Regions from separate parts of the Streptomyces sp. NPDC085927 genome, predicted to be linked through region 2. Evidence: riboswitches for the same ligand, from Rfam matches in the RefSeq annotation. Region 2 holds a riboswitch; each other region holds the start of a gene.
What was found. A riboswitch is a leader RNA that binds a small molecule or an ion and turns the genes downstream of it on or off. The one in region 2 is predicted to bind thiamine pyrophosphate.

Region 1 (7,148 bases), on a different contig from region 2:
GATCGGCGCTACCAGGAACACGCCCCCGTCGTCGCGGGTCAGCGCCCGGTAGTGGCCGAGGCCCGCGTCGCCGAAGGACCGTTCCACCAGCACCACGAGCGGCAGGAGCAGCAGGACGGCGACGGTGGCGACGACCCCGGCGAGCAGCGCCCACTGCCCGGTGCCGTGCGGCCGCCGCGCGGTCTGGGAGGCGTCCACCAGCCGCAGCGCGGTCTCCCGCCGCCGTACGGTCCAGGCGTGCAGGGCGAGGATCGCGCCCACCGCGACGAACTGGATCATCGTCAGGACGGCGGCGGTGGACAGGTCGAAGATCTCCGACGTCTGCCGGTAGATCTCCACTTCCAGGGTGGCGAAGGTGGGCCCGCCGAGGATCTGCACCACACCGAACGAGGTGAAGGTGAACAGGAAGACCATCAGCGCGGCGGCGGCCACGGCGGGCGCCAGGGCGGGCAGCGTGACGGTCCGCCAGGCCGTGAACCGGGAGGCGCCGAGCATCCGCGCGGCCTCCTCCTGCCGCGGGTCGAGCTGTCCCCACAGTCCGCCGACGGTGCGCACGACGACGGCGTAGTTGAAGAAGACGTGCGCCAGCAGGATCGCCCACACGGTGGTGTCCAGCCGCAGACCCCACAGCTCGTCGAGGAGCCCGCCGCGCCCCACGAGCGCCATGAACGCCGTACCGACGACGACCGTCGGCAGCACGAACGGGACGGTGACCACGGCCCGCAGCAGCTGTTTGCCGGGGAAGTCGAAGCGGGCGAAGACGTACGCACCGGGCAGGGCGATCAGGAGGGTGAGGGCGGTGGAGACCAGCGCCTGCCAGGTGGTGAACCACAGCACCTGCCGGACGTCGGACTGCGCCAGCACCTCCCCGATCCGCCCGATCTGCCAGACCCCGTCGGTCTTCAGTCCTCGCGCGACGATCGCGGTGACGGGGTAGGCGAAGAAGACGGCGAAGAACGCGACGGGCACGGCCATCAGACCGAGCCGCGCCGCGGTCCCACGCCGCCTCGCCGCGGCTCGGCTCACTTCAGTACGAGCGAGGTCCACGACTTGACCCACTGGTCACGGTGGTCGGCGATCTTCGCCGGGTCCATGGTCTCGGGGTTCTTGGCCTGCGGACCGTACTTCGCGAAGTCCTCGGGCACCTGGGCGCCCTCGCGCACCGGGTGGACGAACATGTTCAGCGGCATGTCGTCCTGGAACTCCTTGGTGAGCAGGAAGTCGAGCAGTGCCTTCCCGCCCTCGGGGTTCTTCGCGTTGCTGAGCAGCCCCGCGTACTCGACCTGGCGGAAGCAGGTGCCGTCGGCGACACCGGTGGGAGCGGTCTTCGGCCTCGGGTCGGCGTAGATCACCTCGGCGGGCGGGGAGGAGGCGTAGGACACCACCAGCGGCCGGTCGCCCTTGGCCTGCTTGCCGCCGGCCGAGCCGGAGAACTCCTCGTTGTAGGCCTGCTCCCAGCCGTCGACCACCTTCACGCCGTTGGCCTTGAGCTTCTTCCAGTAATCCGTCCAGCCTTCGTCGCCGTATTTCGCGGCGGTGCCGAGCAGGAAGCCGAGGCCGGGCGAGGAGGTGGAGGCGTTCTCGGTGACGAGGAGGTTCTTGTACTCGGGCTTGATCAGGTCGTCGAAGGTCCGCGGCGGGGCCAGGTCGCGCTCGCTGAACCACTCCTTGTCGTAGTTGACGCAGACGTCACCGGTGTCGACGGGCGTGACCCGGTGGCCGGCCCCGGTGGCCCGGAGCCCGGGAAGGACGAAGTCGGAGTCCTTCGCCTCGTACGGCTGGAACAGCCCGTTGTCGAGGGCTCGGGACAGCAGGGTGTTGTCCACGCCGAAGAAGACGTCGCCCTGGGGGTTGTCCTTGGTCAGGATCGCCTTGTTGACGGCCTGCCCGGCGTCGCCGTCCTCCAGGACCCTGAGCTTGTAGCCGGACTCCTTCTCGAAGGCGGCGACGACGTCCTTGGACGCGGCCCACGAGTTGTGGCTGACGAGGGTCACGGTCTTCGACCCGCCGTCGCTCCTGCCTCCGCCGTCGGACGAGCCGCAGGCGGACAGCGTGACCAGGCCCAGCCCGAGGGCCAGGATCGTGACCTTCTTGGTGATGTTCACCGGTTTTTTCCTCCTGGGGGTGACCAGGAAGAGACGCGGCCCTGCCCGGGACCCCTCACAGGTGTCCCGGGCAGGGCGCAACAGCTCGAGTGATGACCGATCTCCCTACCCAGAATGACCTGGGCGAGGTTCGGAGGGTCTGCGGCCGATGCCGCACTCTCAGCGCTGTGGCGCTCCCCTGTCGGAAAATGAACGTGTGGTTACCCGGTATGCAGTTGTCGTCCTTGTGCCGGCCAGGCTACCTCTCGCTCGCGGCGAGCTGACCACAGGCCCCGTCGATCTCCTGTCCACGGGTGTCCCGGACCGTCACCGGCACACCGTGCGCGGCGATCGCGTCCACGAACGCCTTCTCGTCCTCGGGCCGCGAGGCGGTCCACTGGGAACCGGGCGTCGGGTTGAGCGGGATCAGGTTGACGTGCACCGGCTTGCCCCTGAGCAGCCGCCCGAGCCGGTCACCGCGCCACGCCTGGTCGTTGATGTCCCGGATCAGCGCGTACTCGATGGACAGCCGCCGCCCGGACCTGGCCGCGTACTCGAACCCGGAGTCCAGGACCTCGCGCACCTTCCACCGCGTGTTCACCGGGACGAGGGTGTCGCGCAGTTCGTCGTCGGGCGCGTGCAGGGAGATGGCCAGGCGGCACTTGAAGCCCTCGTCGGAGAACCGGTTGATCGCCGGCACGAGCCCGACCGTCGACACGGTGATCCCGCGCTGGGACAGCCCGAGGCCGTCCGGCTCGGGGTCGGTCAGGCGGCGGATGGCGCCCACGACCCGGTTGTAGTTGGCGAGCGGCTCGCCCATCCCCATGAAGACGATGTTGCTCAGCCGTGCCGGTCCGCCGGGAACCTCCCCGTCCCGCAGCGACCGCATCCCGTCCACGATCTGGTGCACGATCTCCGCGGTGGACAGGTTCCGGTCGAGACCGGCCTGCCCGGTCGCGCAGAACGGGCAGTTCATGCCACAGCCCGCCTGCGAGCTGATGCACATCGTCACCCGGTCCGGGTACCGCATGAGCACCGACTCGACGAGGGTTCCGTCGAACATCTTCCACAGCGTCTTGCGGGTGGTGCCCTGGTCGGTGGACAGATGCCGGACGACCGTCATCAGCTCGGGAAGCAGCGCCTCCCGCAGCTTGGCCCGGGACCCGGCGGGAATGTCGGTCCACTGCTCCGGATCGTGCGCGTACCGCGCGAAGTAGTGCTGCGAGAGCTGCTTGGCCCGAAACGGCTTCTCACCGGCCGCTGCGACCGCCTCCTTGCGCTCGGCGGGCGTGAGGTCGGCAAGGTGCCGCGGCGGCTTCTTGGATCCGCGCGGCGCGACAAAGGTCAGTTCTCCGGGCTTAGGCATGGCTGTACCAGTGTCGCAGATCCATTGGGGTGACCGCGCGGACCGGCCGCGGGGCCCCGGACCGCCTGGGACGTCCTGCCGAAGTCTCTCCGGCAAAGCCCTTCCAGGACGGCGCGAGCCCCCGCGTCCGACAGGGCGCGGGGGCTCGAAGGGTGCCGGGGCCGACCGGGTCAGCTCCCGACGAAGACCACCGGCAGCCGGCCACCGAGGCCGTCGGCAGCAGGGAGTCCGGGCGGTCCTGCTGTGTCCCTGTGCGGCCGGCGCCGCGCGGCGCCGTGACCTTCCCTCACCCGGACCCGACGAAGACCACCAGCAGCAGCCACACCACCGGCGCCGTCGGCAGCAGGGAGTCCAGGCGGTCCATGATGCCGCCGTGACCGGGCAGCAGGGTGCCCATGTCCTTGATGCCGAGGTCCCGCTTGATCATGGACTCGCCCAGGTCGCCGAGGGTGGCGCTGACCGAGACCGCGAGCCCGAGCAGCAGCCCCTGCCACCAGGTGCCGTCGTCGATCAGGAACTGCATGCACAGCGCACCCGCCACCATGGCGAACCCGACCGCGCCCAGCAGGCCCTCGCGGGTCTTGCCGGGGCTGATGCGCGGAGCGAGCTTGTGCGTGCCGAAGCGCCAGCCGACGGCGTACGCACCGGTGTCGGCGACGACCGTGATCACTATGAACGTCAGTACCCGCCAGGGCCCGTCGTCCGCGGCCAGCATCATCGACACGAAGGTCGCCAGGAACGGCACGTAGAACGCGGCGAAGACCCCCGCCGTGACGTCCCTGAGGTAGTTCTCGGGCGGTTGGGCCATCCGCCAGACCAGCACCGCCAGCGCGGTGAGCGCCATCGCGATCCACGCGCCGTCGCTGCCCCACACGTACCCGGAGACGATCGTGGCCGCACCGCCGGCCGCGAGCGGAACGAACGGCGCCTCGATGCCCTTGCGCTCTTCCAGCCGCTTGGTCAGCTCCCGCAGGCCCACCACGATGGCGACGGCGACGACGCCGACGAAGACGGCCTTGACGACGAACAGCGACACGGCGACCAGCACACAGAGCCCGACACCGACCCCTATCGCGGCACGCAGATCACGCCCCGCGCTCTTCTTCTGCGGCGGGGGCGCCGGCTGCGGGGTGTCGGACATGGGCTCCGGATTCTGCGGCATCTCCCCGGGGTGGGGACGCGCCCGTGTCGGCTCGTCTCGGACCAGGGGGCCGCTCGGCCGCGCGGCCCCCTGGTCCGCCTCCTGACCACCGCCGTGTTCGGGTTCACCGGGCACGACCGGCATGGGGCGAGTCTGCTGCGCGTAGTGCGCGTCGTACGGGGGACCCGCCGGGACAGCTCCCTGGACGGGCCCCTGGTCGGGCGGCCCCCAGTACCCGGCCTGCGGCGCCCCCCAGGAAGAGTCGTTCATCAGACCTCGAGGAGTTCCGCTTCCTTGTGCTTCAGGAGCTCGTCCACCTGGGCGACGTACTTCGCGGTGGTGTCGTCGAGCTCCTTCTCCGCACGGCGGCCCTCGTCCTCGCCGACCTCGCCATCCTTGATCATCTTGTCGATGCTGTCCTTGGCCTTGCGGCGCACGGCGCGGATGGAGACCTTGGCGTCCTCGCCCTTGGCCTTGGCGACCTTGATGAACTCGCGGCGGCGCTCCTCGGTCAGCTCCGGGAACACCACGCGGATGATGTTGCCGTCGTTGCTCGGGTTGACGCCCAGGTCGGAGTCCCGGATGGCCTGCTCGATGTTGCGCAGCGCGCTCTTGTCGAACGGCGTGACCACGGCCATGCGCGGCTCGGGCACGGAGAACGAGGCCAGCTGGTTGATCGGCGTCAGTGCGCCGTAGTAGTCGGCCACGATCTTGTTGAACATCGCCGGGTGCGCACGGCCGGTGCGGATCGCGGCGAAGTCCTCCTTGGCGACCACGACGGCCTTCTCCATCTTCTCCTCGGCTTCGAGGAGGGTCTCTTCGATCACCACTTGCTCCTGCGTGTCTTGAGTAGGCCCGGCCGCGGTTCCCTGTCGGGGCGGCGGCCGGCTGCGTCGCGTCTTCTTCCTGCACGGTTCCCGACCGGTGGGACATTGTCCATCCCCCGGCCCGGCCCGTCCCGTCCGTCCCCCGGGGGCGTCACCCCTCGGACGGGTGCTTGTGGTCCGGTCACTTCCGGTCCGTCGGGTCACCCACCAGTGTGCCGATCTTCTCACCCTTGACGGCGCGCGCGATATTGCCCTCCGTCAGCAGTTCGAAGACGACGATGGGGAGCTTGTTGTCGCGGCACAGGGTGACGGCCGTGGCGTCGGCGACCTTCAGATCACGCGTGATGACCTCGCCGTACCCGAGGTGGTCGAACTTCACCGCGTCGGGGTTGGTCTTCGGGTCGGAGTCGTAGACCCCGTCCACGCCGTTCTTGCCCATCAGCAGTGCCTCGGCGTCGATCTCCAGGGCACGCTGGGCGGCGGTGGTGTCGGTGGAGAAGTACGGCATGCCCATGCCGGCACCGAAGATGACCACGCGGCCCTTCTCCAGGTGCCGTACGGCCCGCAGCGGGATGTAGGGCTCGGCGACCTGACCCATGGTGATGGCGGTCTGGACCCTGGAGTCCACGCCCTCCTTCTCCAGGAAGTCCTGGAGCGCGAGGCAGTTCATCACGGTGCCGAGCATGCCCATGTAGTCCGAGCGGGCCCGGTCCATGCCGCGCTGCTGGAGTTCGGCACCGCGGAAGAAGTTGCCGCCGCCGATGACGATGGCGATCTCGGCACCGTCACGGACGACCGCCGCGATCTCGCGTGCGATGGCGTGCACCACGTCGGGATCGACGCCGAGGCCTCCGCCACCGGAGAAGGCCTCTCCGGACAGCTTCAGCAGAAACCGTCCGTGCACTGTGCCGTCGTCGCTCTTCTCAGCCTTGGTCATCGGGGATCCCGCCTCTTTCACCTGTTGCACATACGAAGGAGGCCACTGCCGGTGGGGTGTGCTACGCATCCCATGCGGCAATGGCCTCCTCGTCAGATCTGCTGTCGTGCGGCACGCGCGCGTGCGTGACGGCGTGTCCGAACGACTGCTGACGACCCTATAGGGGTCGCACGCCCGTCGCGGTACGGACTCAGATGCCGACCTTGATGCGCGTGAAGCGCTTCAGGGTGACACCGGCCTCGTCCAGGACCTTCTGGACGGACTTCTTGTTGTCCAGCGCGTAGGGCTGGCCCAGCAGCGTGGCGTCCTTGAAGAAGCCGTTGAGGCGACCCTCGACGATCTTCGGCAGGGCGGCCTCGGGCTTGCCCTCCGCGCGGGTGGTCTCCTCGGCGACGCGGCGCTCGGTCTCGACGACCTCGGCCGGCACGTCCTCCTTGGAGAGGTACTGCGGCGCGAAGGCGGCGATGTGCTGGGCGACGCCCTTGGCCACCTCGGCGTTCGGCTTGTCGAACTCGACGAGGACACCGATCTGCGGGGGCAGGTCGGGCATCGTGCGGTGCATGTACGCCGACACGTAGCCGTCGGCGAACCGGGCGAAGCGGTCCAGGACGATCTTCTCGCCCAGGTTGGCGTTGGCCTCGTCGACGTACGCCTGGACGGTCTTGCCGGCCTCGATCTCGGAGGCGAGCAGGGCCTCGATGTCGGCCGGGGAGGTCGCGACGACGTGCTCGGCGATGGCGGTGGCCACGGCCTGGAACTTCTCGCCCTTGGCGACGAAGTCCGTCTCGCACTT
Region 2 (7,148 bases):
CGACTTCACCGACCGCGGTCCGGACGGCATCGGCGTCATCGACCTCGTGATGCGGCTGTCCGCCGAGGCCGCCGCGGCCGGCGGCTACTGCAAGGCCCTGATGGGCAACCACGAACTGCTGCTGCTCGGCGCCAAGCGGTTCGGCGACACCCCCGTCAATTCCGGCGCGGGTACCGCCACCTTCCAGGCCGCCTGGCTGCTCAACGGTGGGCAGAAGACCGACATGGACCGCCTTCAGGACCACCACCTGCAGTGGATGGCCCGCCTGGACGCCGTCGAGGCCGTCGACGACCATCTGCTGCTGCATTCCGACACCACCGCCTACCTCGACTACGGCCGTTCCATCGAGGAGGTCAACGACACCGTCCGCGAGACCATCACCCGCAACGACGCCGACGAGGTCTGGGACCTGTTCCGCAAGTTCACCAAGCGGTTCTCCTTCCGCGACGAGGGCGGCGCCGAGGCGGTGCGCTCGCTGTTGGATACGTACGGCGGCACCCGGGTCGTTCACGGACACAGCCCCATTCCGTATCTGCTGGGCGAAGTGGGCTCCGAGGACGGTGAGGACGACAACGGTCCCGTCGTCGAGGGTCCGCACGTCTACGCCGAGGGACTGGCCATCGCGATGGACGGTGGCGTGACGATGGACGGAAAGCTGCTGGTCCAGCAACTGCCACTCGCCCAGTGAGCGGGTTCCGGGCCCGGCACCCCTGGCCCGGAACCGCACCGAACCGAGCCCAATTTCGGTAAACCCCCTGTCATGGTGCACCGTTGGCGCTCTACCATCGGCTTATCCGTAGCAGGCTCCCCTCCGTTTCTGCCCAACGGCTCGTCAGCATGCCGAGTCACAAGCCCTACGGAGCATCGGGGGATGCACATGAACAGCGTTCCGCAGCATCTGTTGACCGAGGACCGCCAGGATTACGCGCGGGTTCTCGATGAGGTGCTGCGCTCCGCACCACAACGCCCGGAACTGGCCGCTGTCGGACAACGGCTCACCTCCGAACAACTACGCACGATGGCGCTCAACGCCACCGCGATCATCACGGTGGCCGCGGCAACCGAGTACCAGCACTACACCAAGGTCCGCGAGGAACTGCGCCGGCCACCGGCGTCGTCCACCCCGTCCACCCGGGCGTCCGGCTCCTCCGAGCCGGGGCCGGAGACGGTGGGGCTCGCCACCACCATGGGAGAGGTCGCCGAGACCGCCGGCGCGGGCGCCGTCGCCGTCGTCGCCGTCCTGGCACCTGTTCTGGCCGGCACCGCGGCCGCGATATTCCTGCTCGTCGGTTACGTCCTGCGCATGCTCGATCCCAGCGCGGCCTTCGCCCGGACCATGCTCACCACGGGCTGGACATTCGGTGCCGTGACCGCGGTCGCCATCCTGGTCGCCGCGGTGGGCCTGCTGCTGACTGCCCTGCGCAACAAGCCCTCGGCCCGGAGCGGGCCGTACGGCGAAGCCGACAAGGAGCTGACCCTGGCCAGGGAGGCCTGGCACGAGGCACTGCGGGAGCAGGGGATCGTCCCGTTCCTGCGGGACGCGCTCGCCGACCCGGGTACGGCGGCCGCACTGCATTACGCGCCGCCGTCCGAACCGGCCGGTCGCATCCCGCATCTCGGCTACGACCGGCCGGGGTTCACCAGCCCCGGCGAGGGTACGAACCGCGGCCGGCGGCCGAGCTACTCGAGCCCGGACTACAGCAGCCCGGACTTCGGAGGACCGGAACACAAGCCCGAGTAACCGGAACAACCGGACAAGCCGGCCCCACCGGAGCCGGCCCCGCCGGACGGACCGAAGCATGCGGACGGCCCAGCCGTCGGCTTGCGCTCCCTCACCGGCGGAGCCTGCCCCAGAGGCTCCGCGCCGAGGGGCGTGAGCCGGGGCCGGGGTTGTCCGGGGCTCACGCCCCACGCCCGTACAGGCCTGGGCAGTGGTCGTCAGGGACGGAGAATGCCCGCCCGGCCCGCTGCGGTGATCCACTGGGGGAACTCGGACAGCAGGCGGTCGTACAACTCCGGGTCCGGCACGGTGCCGATGTCGTCGACGGCGAAGAACCCGACGTTGTCGACGCGTCGTCCGGTCAGCGTGTCGAACCGCTCCAGCACGCCGTAGTTCGCCCGGCCAAGGCCCACGAACTGCCAGAAGATCGGTTCCTCCACCGCCTCGCGGAGCTCCCGCTCGATCTCGGCATTCCGGTAGACACCACCGTCGGAGAAGAACAGCACGAGCGTCGGGGCCGCCGCGGGACTGTCCCTGACGAACGAGCGGACCTCGGCGATGACCTTCTGTTCCTCGTTCTGGATGCCGACCTCCCGCATGTCGGCCTGACGCGGGTCCAGCCCCTTCTTCCGCCCGCGCCGGAAGAGGCTCATCTCTCCCACCCGTACGTGCAGCCGGAGCCATTCGGGCAGCTCGCCCAGCCGCAGGTCCGGCAGCCGTGCCGGATTCGAGGCGAACGTCCAGGCCTGCATCTCACCGTCGTCGTCCAGCTGCGCGGCAACCGCGGCCATGCGTTCGACGACGTCCGCCACCACCCCCTTGGAGTACAGGAAGGACATGGAACCGGAGGCGTCCAGCACGAGGATGACGCGCGCGGTGACCCCGGCGGCTCCGTGCTTGCGCAGGCTGACCGCCACCTGCTCCTTACGCAGTGACAGCCGCTTGCGCATGTCCACCGGCAGCCGCTCCTCACCCTTGGTGAGCCGCGGAGCGGCCGACGGGCCGGAAGAGGGGACGGAGGACGGGGGCACCGGGGCGGAGGCGGCCGGCGCGACCGAGGGCCGGGACGGGGTGGTGGGTACCGCGGGCGGGACGACTGGCGGCACTGCGGCCGCGGCAGGGGGCGTCGTCACGCCGGGTGCCGTGGTGGAGCCGGCAGCCGCCGTGGAGTCCGCTGCCGCCGGGGGAGCGTCGTCCACGGTGATACCGAAGTCGGTGGCCAGCCCCGCGAGCCCCGTGTCGTACCCCTGCCCCACCGCGCGGAACTTCCACTTTCCCTGCCGCCGGTACAGCTCGCCCCCGATGAACGCGGTCTCCGTCCCGGCCACCATGTCGAACCGCGCGATCTCGGCCCCCGTACCGGCGTCGAGCAGCCTGAGCACCAGTCCCGGCACCTGGCCGAACGTCCCGCCGTCGGACGACGCGCACAGCACGACTCGCTCGACGGCCGGTTCCAGCCGGCGCAGGTCCACCTCGACCGTGTCGGTCGCGGCGCCGGCGGCGCTCCGCTTCCCCAGGTGCGTCACGGCGCCGGAGGTGTGCCGCGGCTGGTTGTAGAAGACGAAGTCTCCGTCGTCCCGCACCCGCCCGCCCTCCGTGAGCAGCAGAGCCGACCCGTCGATGTCGGGCACACCGGTCCCGGCGGCCCAAGCGAGCTCGACGCGCACCACCTGGGCGTCGACGGGAAGGTTGGACCCCTTGCTCATTGATCTCGCTGTCATGACATCCAGTCTGCCGACCCATCCGCCCGGGAGAGGAGAGGGCGGGCCCGAACGGCCCGCCCCTTTGTTCCTTCGGTCCGCTCGTTCGTTCAGTCCGTCAACGGCAGGTACACACGGTTGCCCGCCTCGGCGAACTCCTTCGACTTCCGCAGCATCCCCTCGGCGATCTCCTCGGCCGACGCACCCTCCGCCGAGGTCCCGCCGAACCGCTCCGTGATGCTCCGGCTGATCTTCATGGAGCAGAACTTCGGCCCGCACATCGAGCAGAAGTGCGCCGTCTTCGCGGGCTCCGCCGGAAGCGTCTCGTCGTGGAACTCCCGTGCCGTGTCCGGGTCGAGAGCCAGGTTGAACTGGTCCTCCCACCGGAACTCGAAGCGCGCGTCGGACAGGGCGTCGTCCCACTCCTGTGCCCCCGGATGCCCCTTGGCGACGTCGGCGGCATGGGCGGCGATCTTGTAGGTGATGACGCCGGTCTTGACGTCGTCGCGGTCCGGCAGGCCCAGGTGCTCCTTGGGCGTGACGTAGCAGAGCATGGCCGTACCCCACCAGGCGATCATCGCCGCACCGATACCGGAGGTGATGTGGTCGTACGCGGGCGCGACGTCCGTCGTCAGCGGGCCGAGCGTATAGAACGGGGCTTCATCGCAGATCTCCTGCTGAAGGTCGATGTTCTCCTTGATCTTGTGCATCGGGACATGCCCCGGGCCCTCGATCATGGTCTGCACATTCAAACGCCTGGCGATCCGGTTGAGTTCCCCGAGCGTGCGCAACTCCGCGAACTGCGCCTCGTCGTTGGCGTCGGCGATCGAACCCGGCCGGAGACCGTCACCGAGCGAGTACGTGACGTCGTACGCCGCGAGGATCTCGCAGAGTTCCTCGAAGTTCTCGTACAGGAACGACTCCTTGTGGTGCGCCAGGCACCACGCCGCCATGATCGAGCCGCCGCGCGAGACGATGCCCGTCTTGCGGTGGGCGGTGAGCGGCACGTACGCCAGCCGTACGCCCGCGTGGACCGTCATGTAGTCCACACCCTGTTCGGCCTGCTCGACGACGGTGTCCTTGTAGATCTCCCAGGTCAGCTCCTCGGCCCTGCCGTCGACCTTCTCCAGCGCCTGGTAGAGCGGCACGGTGCCGATGGGGACGGGGGAGTTGCGCAGCACCCACTCCCGGGTGGTGTGGATGTTGCGGCCGGTGGACAGGTCCATGACCGTGTCGGCGCCCCAGCGGGTCGCCCAGGTCATCTTCTCCACCTCCTCCTCGATGGAGGAGGTCACCGCGGAGTTGCCGATGTTGGCGTTGACCTTCACCAGGAACCGCTTGCCGATGATCATCGGCTCGGCCTCCGGGTGGTTGACGTTGGCGGGCAGCACCGCGCGGCCTGCCCCGATCTCCTCACGCACGACCTCCGGCGATACGTTCTCCCGGATGGCCACGTACTCCATCTCGGGCGTGACCTCACCGCGGCGCGCGTACGCCAGCTGCGTGACCGCCCCGCCCTCGCGGCCCCGGCGCGGCTGACGGGGCCGGCCCGGGAACACCGCGTCGAGATTGCGCAGTCCACCGCGCGGAGAGGTGTGCCTGATCCCGTCGTCCTCGGGACGGACCGGACGGCCCGCGTACTCCTCGGTGTCACCGCGCGCGATGATCCAGTTCTCCCGCACCGGCGTCAGCCCTCTGCGCACATCGGTGACGACCAGGGGGTCGGTGTACGGGCCCGAGGTGTCGTACAGCGTGACCGACTGCCCGTTGGTGAGGTGCACCTGACGGACCGGCACCCGCAGGTCGGGGCGTGTGCCCTCGACGTACGCCTTGTGCCAGCCGATGGACTTCCCGGCCTCCTCCCCCGCCGACGCTTCCGTCGGATTCTGAGTGGAGACAGGCGTGCGTGCATCCTTGTTGGTCATGAGACCTACTCCCTACGCCGGCATTACCCGGTAACAGGTTCAGCGGTCGGCGCAGCGGCTTCCGTCTGTCGACGTTCCGTGTGAAACATCACTCGGACAAGTGGTGTTTCATGTGAAACATCGCTGGGACGGAGGTCAGCGCCCTCTCAGCCCGGTGCTCCGAGCTCCCGCGTGTACAAAAAGGTGCCTCCACGCTAGCGGGAATCCTGGCGCGGTGAACAGAGGGCCTTCATTGTTCTTGCGATGATCAGGCGGTGACCTCGACGCAACCTCCCCCGTACCCGCCGCCCGAACCGTCACGTGGCCCCGGCGCCCGAATCGGCGGCGGCCGTGGCAGAGGACCCGCAGCCGGCACCGGCCCGGGCCATGGGGGCGTTCAGGGAGACGGCCCCGGCTCCGAAGACTGGTTCGGGCGTGGACACGGCCCCGGCGAGGCGCCGGCGACACAGAACCACCTGCCCGGCCCTGGAGGCCCTGGTTCCAGAGGCTCCGACGGGCCCACCGGCCCGGGGCCCGTAAACCCGGCTTTCGGACCACCCGGTCGGGCTCCCGGGCCCGGCGCGGGCCGGCCGGGCCCGGGCCATGGACAGGGGCAAGAAGGGCAGGGGCAAGGTCGAGCCCGCGGCCGGGACCACGGTCCGGGTCATGCCCACAGCCCGGGCCTCGGTGCCGGCGGCCGTGGACGTGGCCCGAACTCCGGCGACGGCCCGAATTCGGGCGGCGGGCACGGCGGTCCGCCTCCGGGCGGCGGGCACGGGCATGGTCCGGGCGACGACGGTGGGCACGGCCACGCGCACGGGCACAGTCACAGCCACGGTCCGGCCGCTCCCGTCTCGAAGCACCTGCGCAAGGTCATCGCGGCGGTCCTCATCCCGTTCGGCGCGGCGGTGCTGATCGGCCTCGCGGTGCTGTGGCCGGGTGGCACGCCCGATCACGAACGGACCGGCGTCGGTTTCGACCGGCAGACGCAGCAGGCCACGGTCACCAAGGTGGTCGAGGTGAGCTGTTCGTCCGTCAACGCGTCCGGGGGCGTCCCGACCGGTGACACCTCGACGGCCGAGGGGTCCTCCGCTCAGCAGCAGGCGGACGGCACGTGCAAGAAAGCGACGATCCGGGTCGACACCGGCGACGATGTGGGCCGCACCTTCACCGAGATCGTGCAGCCGGACCAGTCACGGCAGCTGAGCGAGGGCCAGGAGGTCGTGGTCGCCTACGAGCCCTCCGCACCGAAGGACCTCCAGTACTCGGTGGCGGATGTGAACCGGCGCGTACCGCTGGGCCTGCTCGCCGGCATTTTCGCGGTCGCCGTCGTCGCTGTCGGACGGCTGCGCGGTGTGATGGCACTGGTCGCGCTGGCGGTCAGTTTCCTGGTGCTGAACTTCTTCATCCTGCCCGCGATCCTGCAGGGTTCGAACCCCCTGGTCGTGGCGGTGGTAGGGGCGAGCGCCATCATGCTGCAGGCCCTGTATCTCTGCCACGGACTGTCGGCGCGCACCTCCGTGGCCGTTCTCGGCACCCTGATCTCGTTGTTGCTGATCGGTTTTCTGGGCTCGGTCTTCATCAGCTGGGCGGCGCTGACCGGCGACACCGACGACAACACCGGTCTGATCCACGGCCTTTACCCGGACATCGACATGAGCGGCCTGCTGCTGGCCGGTGTCATCATCGGATCGCTCGGTGTGCTCGATGACGTGACGGTCACGCAGACGTCGGCCGTATGGGAATTGCACGAGGCCAACCCGTCGATGGGCTGGCGCGGGCTGTATCGCGCGGGCATCCGCATCGGCCGCGACCACATCGCGT
Region 3 (7,148 bases), on a different contig from region 2:
CGACGCCGTCCGCATCGGGCACCTTCACGGTCTCGGGCCCCTTGGAGAGGGTCAGCGAGACCGAGTCGGTGCCGCGGATACGGGCGCCCGCCTCCGGGTCCGTACGGACCACCGTGCCCCGCTTCACGGAGTCGCTGTACGCCTCCTCGACCCGGCCGACGTCCAGCCCGGCCTCCGCCAGCCGGTCCCGGGCCTCCTTCTCGGTCTTCGCCAGCAGCGGCGGGACCTTGGTGAACTGGCCCGAGTTGATGTACCAGACGCCCGCTCCGGCCCCCAGGACCAGCAGCACCACGACGACGATCGTCATCGGGCCGCGCAGCAGCGCCGGAGCGCGCAGCCCCGGTCCGCGCCGGGGCGGCAGCGGCGCCGGGGTCCGGAGCCGGCTGGTGCGGTGGCGGGGGTCGGCACCGCCGCCGTGCCCCCGCTGCCCGTCGTCCTCGTCGACGGGCAGCGGGCGGGACGGGGGTCCCCCCGCGCGGGCGAAGCCGGGCGTGGGGGAGGTCAGCGCGCGCGGGATGACGCTCGTACGGTCGTCCGCGTTGTGGTGCTCCGACGACAGCGCCTGGGGCGGTACCGCGTCCAGCTCGGCCGCGTCGAGGCCGCCGCGGGCCTCGCGGACCTGTGCGAGCAGCGCCACCGCGTCGTACGGACGGACCTCCGGGTTGCGCGCGGTCGCCGACGCGACCAGCTCGTCCAGCCCGTACGCCAGACCGGGGACGACGGCCGACGGCGGCGGCACGTCGTCGTGCAGATGCTTGTAGAGCACGATCGCGGGGGAGTCGCCCTCGTGCGGCCGCTCGCCGGTCAGCATCTCGTAGAGCAGGATGCCGCACGCGTAGACGTCCACGCGGGGGTCGGCGGTACCGCTCTCGATCTGCTCCGGTGCCAGGTAGGAGACCGTGCCCAGCACGGAGCCGGTGGTGTTCGTCACCGTGCCCACGCCCCGGACCAGGCCGAAGTCGGCGACCTTGACCCGGCCGTCGTCCCCTATCAGGACGTTCTCCGGCTTCATGTCACGGTGCACGAAACCGGCCCGGTGCGCGGCACCGAGCGCGGCCAGCATCGGCTCCAGGATGTCCAGCGCGGCGCGCGGCTGCAGCGCCCCGCGCTCGCGCAGCACGTCCCGCAGGGTGCAGCCGGCGATGTACTCCATCGCCAGGTACACGTACCCCCGGTCGGTGCCCTGGTCGAAGACCTGCACCACGTTCGGATGGTCCAGACGGGCCGCCGACTTCGCCTCGCGGATGAACCGGTCGACGAAGGAGCCGTCGGCGGCGAGCGCCGGGTGCATCACCTTGAGCGCGAGCACGCGGTCGAGGCGGGTGTCCACGGCCCGGTAGACCGTGGCCATCCCGCCGACCGCGATACGCGCCTCGACGCGATACCGACCGTCGAGCACCTGCCCGACCAGAGGGTCCTGAAGGGTCGTGTCCACGCAGCGAGTCTACGAGCAGCCGCCGACACCCCCGACCGCTTCGTCGCGGATCGGTCCGCGACTGCAGCCGACCTGTGACGCAACCCACGCAGCCCGGGACGGGTGCGATCACGGGCGCACCCCCACGAGAAGCCCCGGCCTCCCGGCCGACCGGAAACGGGCGGTGCGTGGGCGGAGAACGACCCGGCGACGGCGGCCCCCTCAGAACGCGGGCCGCTCCGGATCCAGCGCGGCGAGGCCTTCCGCGGGAGACGACGCCTCGGCGAAGTGCCGCCGCGGGATCCGCCCCGCCCGCCGGGCCAGCCGCCCCGCCTCCACCGCACCGCGCATGGCGGCAGCCATCAGCACCGGCTCCTGCGCCCGCGTCACCGCCGAGGCGAGCATCACCCCCGCGCACCCCAGTTCCATCGCCAGCGCCGCGTCCGACGCCGTACCGGCGCCCGCGTCCAGGATCACCGGCACGCGCGCGTGCTGCGTGATCAGCTCGAAGTTGTGCGGGTTGCGGATGCCGAGCCCCGACCCGATCGGTGACCCGAGCGGCATGATCGCCGCACAGCCGGCGTCCTCCAGTTTCCGCGCCAGCACCGGGTCGTCATTGGTGTACGGCAGCACCGTGAACCCGTCGTCGACCAGCGTCTGAGCCGCCTCCAGCAGCTCGATCGGGTCCGGCAGCAGGGTGCGCTCGTCGGCGATGACCTCCAGCTTGACCAGGTCGGTGCCGAGCGCCTCCCGCGCGAGACGCGCGGTGAGCACCGCTTCGCCGGCGGTGTAGCAGCCCGCCGTGTTCGGCAGCACCCGGATGCCCAGCTTCTCCAGCACCGACAGGACCGAGCCGTGCACCGAGGGGTTCACCCGCCGCATCGCGACGGTCGTCAGCTCCGTACCGGACGCCACCAGCGCCCGCTCCAGCACGTCGAGGCTGGGCGCCCCGCCGGTCCCCATGATCAGCCGGGACGTGAAGGACGTACCGCCGAGAACGAACGGATCGTCGGCCATGGTCAGCCTCCTTGGACGGCGGTCAGGACTTCCACCCGGTCCCCCTCGGAGAGGGACGTGAGCGGCCATCGCGCGCGCGGGACGACGGTTTCGTTGAGGGCGGCGGCCACCCCGGAGGGAGCCGGGGTCAGGGTGGCGACCAGCGCGTCGAGCGCCGTGCCGGAAGCCACCTCGCGCGGCTCCCCGTTGACGGAGACGGTGACGGTGGTGCCGGTCGTGGCATTCGCCGGATCGTTCATGCGGGCTGCTCCGTGAGTGCGGCGGCGGTGAACCGCAGGGGGGTGAAGGGGCGGGCCTCGGCCGGGAGCCCACCGGTGGTCAGGACCTCGGCCAGGACGTCGCCCGTGACCGGCGTGAGCAGTACGCCGTTGCGGTGGTGCCCGGTCGCGAGGACCAGCCCCGCCAGCGCGGACGGGCCGAGCAGCGGCGCGTTGTCGGGGGAGCCGGGGCGCAGCCCGGCCCGGGTCTCGGTGAGCGGCAGTTCGGTGATCCCGGGGACGAGTGCGTGGGCGTCGCGCAGCAGTTCGTACACCCCGCCCGCGGTGACGGTCGTGTCCCAGCCCTGTTCCTCGCTGGTCGCCCCGATCACCAGCTCCCCGTTCTCGCGCGGCACCAGGTACACATGGCTGCCGCGCACCACCGCGCGTACCGTCCGGCTCAGGAACGGGCCGAACCGGTCCGGCATCGCGAGCCGGACCACCTGCCCCTTCACGGGACGTACCGGAGGCAGCACGTCCGCCGGGATCCCCGCGAGCCGACCGCTGAGGCTGCCCCCGGCGAGCACCACCTGCCCGGCGCTCAGCCCGGTGCCGTCGGCGGTGACCACACCCGTGGCCCGCTCCCCGGCGACGGTGAGCCGCTCGGCCCACGCGCGGCGCACTTCCACTCCCGCCCGCTCGCAGGCGGTCACCAGCGCGGCCGCCAGGCGCCGGGGGTCGATCTGGTGGTCGCCGTCCACCCGCAGCCCGCCGCGCACACCCGGTGCGAGCATCGGCTCCAGACGTCGGCACTCCCGTCCGGACAGCCACTGCGCGTCGAGCCCGGACCGCTGCTGCAGGACGTGCAGTTCACGCAGGTGAGCGCGGTCGTCGGCGTCCAGCGCGACCGCGAGCGTGCCGCAGCGGCGGTAGCCGAGGTCATGGCCGGCGGCCTCGGTGAGCTCGGCCGCGAAGTCGGGATAGCGGCGCGCGGAGGCGAGGTTCAGACCGAGCAGGGTCTGCTCGCCGTAGTGCAGTTCGGTGACGGCGGCCAGCATCCCGGCGGCCACCCGGGCGGCGCCGGCACCCGGCTCGGGGTCCAGCACGGTCGTGGACAGCCCGCGCTGCGCGGCCCGCCAGGCCGTGACCAGGCCGATGATCCCGCCCCCGACGACGAGGACGTCGGGGGAGCGCTGCGAGGTGTGTGTGGGCGGCATGGGCGTCCAGCCCCTCCCTTCGCCGGCATGACCCGGATCAGGTTCATACGGTCGGAGGCCGCCAGCCTCCCTCTCAGCCCGGTGCGTCCGGGCTCCCGCGAGTGTCTTACGTTGGCCACCCTAGCCTCCGGATCAACGAACGTGTAGGGAGTCTTCGCATGGCTGGTTCGCTCGACGGTCTCGTCCTCGCCCCCGTCGCCGACCAGGCGCCGGGCCAGGTCGGAACCCGCACCCGGTTCGCGTACCACGAGCGGGACGGCGAGATCTGGGCCGAGTACGCGGGCGGTGACGTCGTCCGCGGACACCTGGTGGGTACCCGGGAGGGGGACCGGCTGGACTTCCGGTACGTGCAGCTCAAGCGCGACGGCACCACCTCCTGCGGACACTGCGGGTCCACGGTCGTGGAACTGCCCGACGGGCGGGTGCGGCTGGAGGAGACCTGGGAGTGGGAGTCGCAGCCGGGCAGCGGCACCAGCGTGGTGGAACAGCTCACGGCTCCCGAGGACTGACCGGCCACCGGACGGGTGTCTATGGTGATCAGGTGAGTGAGCAGACGCAGGAACGGGGACCGTCCGGACCGCGGCGCGTGGTGGTGACGGGGGCCGGGATGGCCGGCGTACAGACCGCCGTCGCCCTCCGGGAGCAGGGCTTCACCGGCACCGTGACACTGATCGGCGCCGAACCCCACCAGCCGTACGACCGGCCGCCCCTGTCCAAGGCGGTGCTGCTCGGCACGGCGGAGAACTCCGCCTTCGACGTCGACTTCGAGGCGCTCGGCATCGAACTGCGGCTCGGCTGCGAGGTGTTCGGGCTGCGCCCCGCCGACCACGAGCTGGACACGGAGGCCGGGCCGGTCCCCTACGACGTCCTGGTCGTCGCGACCGGCGCCGAACCGGTCCGGCTGCCGGGCGCGGAGGGGGTTCCGGGCGTCCATCTGCTGCGCACCCTGGACGACGTCGAACGACTGCGGCCGGTGCTCGCGCGCCGGCAGGACATCGTGGTCGTCGGCGCCGGCTGGATCGGCGCGGAGTTCGCCACGGCGGCGCGCGAGGCGGGCTGCGCGGTCACCGTCGTGGAGGCCGCCGGCCGGCCGCTGGCCGAGGCGCTGCCCGCCGAGGCGACCGCCCCGATGACCGCCTGGTACGACGACGCGGGAGTGGTGCTGCGGACGCACGCGCGCGTGGAGCGCGTCGAACCCGGCGCGGTGGTGCTCGACGACGGCTCGCGGCTGCCCGCGGACGCCGTCGTCGTCGGTATCGGCGCCCGCCCCGCCACCGCCTGGCTGGCCGGCTCGGGGGTCGAGCTCGGCGAGCACGGCGAGGTGGTCGCCGACGCCCGCCTGACGACCTCCGTGCCGGACGTGTACGCGGTGGGCGACTGCGCGTCCTTCCCCTCGAGGCGGTACGGCGAACGCCTGCTGGTGCATCACTGGGACAACGCCCTCCAGGGCCCGCGCACGGTCGCGGCGAACATCATCGGGTCGGCCACCGGTGAGCCCCCGGCGGTGTACGACCCGGTGCCGTACTTCTGGTCCGAGCAGTTCGGACGCTTCGTCCAGTACGCCGGACACCACGCGGACGCCGACCGGACGGTGTGGCGCGGGGAGGCCGACGGCCCGGCGTGGACGGTCTGCTGGCTCCGCGCGTCCCGGCTGGTCGCGCTGCTGGCGGTGGGCCGCCCCCGCGACCTGGCCCAGGGGCGCCGGCTGATCGAGGCGGGCACGGTGATGGACGAGACGCTGCTGGCCGACCCGGCACGACCCCTGAAGTCGGCGAAGGCGTGAGCTTTTGGTTTCCCGGTTTCCCGGTTTCCCGGTCTCCCGGTCTCCCGGCCTCCGGTCACCCGGCCGGCAGTCCGAGGATCCAGTCGTCCGGGTTGAACGTCCGCCCAGGTGGAGGGGTCCGGCTTCCGGCTGTCGGTGCCAGATGGCAGGCTTGTCCCGTGACCGAGATTGACGCAAAGATCGATGCTCTCGTCCCCGCCTGGCTCACCCTTCCCGACATCGCCGAGATGCTCGGCGTCGAGGTGACGCGCGTCCGGCAACTGGTCAAGGAAGGCCAGCTCATCGCCGTACGCCGAGGTGAGAACCGCGCACTGCACGTCCCCGCCGCCTTCATCGACGAGGACAAGGTCGTCAAGGGCCTCTCCGGGACCCTGACGCTCCTGCGGGACGACGGCTTCACGGACGAAGAGATGCTGGAATGGCTCTTCACCCCCGACGAGAGCCTGCCGGGCACGCCCGCGCAGGCACTGAGCGAGAACCGCGGCACGGAGGTGAAGCGCCGCGCCCAGGCGCTCGCCGTCTGACCCCGGGACGGCACGCCGGGACCCGCACAAGCACCGGTACGCACCTCTTCGCGTGCCGCGCCCGTGCGGGTACAGCCGGCCATGAAACCGCCACCCGGCGCCGCTGCCCCAGGGCGCCGGGAAGGCCCGGCGGTCCGGGCGGCCGCCGGGCCGCCCGCGGCCGGTCTCCCGGTCGCCGCGGCGGCATAGGGTCCGTTGCGGCGTGTGCTCCGCCGGCCCCGACGGGCCGTGGGGCATCCGCCGACGACCCACCGGGCCTGCCCCGCGCGCGGCCGGCCCGGACGCCACCTACACACAGGGGGACTCCCGCATGCCCGACACCGCCGCAGGCACCGCCCCGCGCGCCCGCCTCGCCGACTCCCTGGTCTACCTCTGCACCGACGCCCGCAAGCGGCAGGGCGACCTCGCGGAGTTCCTGGACGCGGTCCTGGCCGGCGGTGTCGACATCGTCCAGCTCAGGGACAAGGGCATGGAGGCAGCCGAGGAGCTGGAGCACCTGGAGGTCCTCGCGGACGCCTGCGCCCGGCACGGCAAGCTGCTCGCGGCGAACGACCGCGCGGACGTCGCCCACGCCGCCGGCGCCGACGTACTGCACCTCGGACAGGGCGACCTCCCCGTCCCCGCGGCCCGGGCCCTCCTCGGCGAGGACATCCTGATCGGCCGCTCCACGCACGCCGAGTCCGAGGCCGCCGCGGCCGCCGTGCAGGACGGCGTGGACTACTTCTGCACCGGCCCCTGCTGGCCCACCCCCACCAAGCCCGGCCGCCACGCCCCCGGCCTCGGCCTGGTCCGGTACGCCGCCGGCCTCGGCACCGACCGCCCCTGGTTCGCCATCGGCGGCATCGACCTCGGCAACCTCGACGAGGTCCTGGAGGCCGGCGCCCGCCGGGTCGTCGTCGTACGGGCCATCACCGAGGCGGACGACCCGGGCGCGGCGGCGGCCGAGTTCGCGAGGCGGCTGCGGCAGACGGCACCGGGCGTCCGCCCCTGACACCG

Region 1: another riboswitch for thiamine pyrophosphate. It lies ahead of ACIF80_RS31845 (thiamine ABC transporter substrate binding subunit); the one in region 2 lies ahead of thiC (phosphomethylpyrimidine synthase ThiC).
Region 3: another riboswitch for thiamine pyrophosphate. It lies ahead of thiO (glycine oxidase ThiO); the one in region 2 lies ahead of thiC (phosphomethylpyrimidine synthase ThiC).

Annotation. Positions count from the first base shown of each region.
Region 1 is NZ_JBITSN010000017.1:63,398-70,545, forward strand. Features, by position in the region: gene ACIF80_RS31840 (ABC transporter permease) at 1-975, opposite strand, end outside; gene ACIF80_RS31845 (thiamine ABC transporter substrate binding subunit) at 1,023-2,105, opposite strand; TPP riboswitch at 2,190-2,295, opposite strand; gene rlmN (23S rRNA (adenine(2503)-C(2))-methyltransferase RlmN) at 2,344-3,450, opposite strand; gene ACIF80_RS31855 (phosphatidate cytidylyltransferase) at 3,737-4,861, opposite strand; gene frr (ribosome recycling factor) at 4,861-5,418, opposite strand; gene pyrH (UMP kinase) at 5,600-6,355, opposite strand; gene tsf (translation elongation factor Ts) at 6,546-7,148, opposite strand, start outside.
Region 2 is NZ_JBITSN010000006.1:470,091-477,238, forward strand. Features, by position in the region: gene ACIF80_RS19445 (metallophosphoesterase) at 1-688, shown strand, start outside; gene ACIF80_RS19450 (hypothetical protein) at 872-1,741, shown strand; gene ACIF80_RS19455 (VWA domain-containing protein) at 1,939-3,441, opposite strand; gene thiC (phosphomethylpyrimidine synthase ThiC) at 3,531-5,345, opposite strand; TPP riboswitch at 5,338-5,526, opposite strand; gene ACIF80_RS19465 (YibE/F family protein) at 5,801-7,148, shown strand, end outside.
Region 3 is NZ_JBITSN010000002.1:561,990-569,137, forward strand. Features, by position in the region: gene pknB (Stk1 family PASTA domain-containing Ser/Thr kinase) at 1-1,435, opposite strand, end outside; gene ACIF80_RS07515 (thiazole synthase) at 1,637-2,431, opposite strand; gene thiS (sulfur carrier protein ThiS) at 2,434-2,670, opposite strand; gene thiO (glycine oxidase ThiO) at 2,667-3,845, opposite strand; TPP riboswitch at 3,843-3,954, opposite strand; gene ACIF80_RS07530 (hypothetical protein) at 4,004-4,354, shown strand; gene ACIF80_RS07535 (NAD(P)/FAD-dependent oxidoreductase) at 4,387-5,628, shown strand; gene ACIF80_RS07540 (Rv2175c family DNA-binding protein) at 5,787-6,152, shown strand; gene thiE (thiamine phosphate synthase) at 6,463-7,143, shown strand.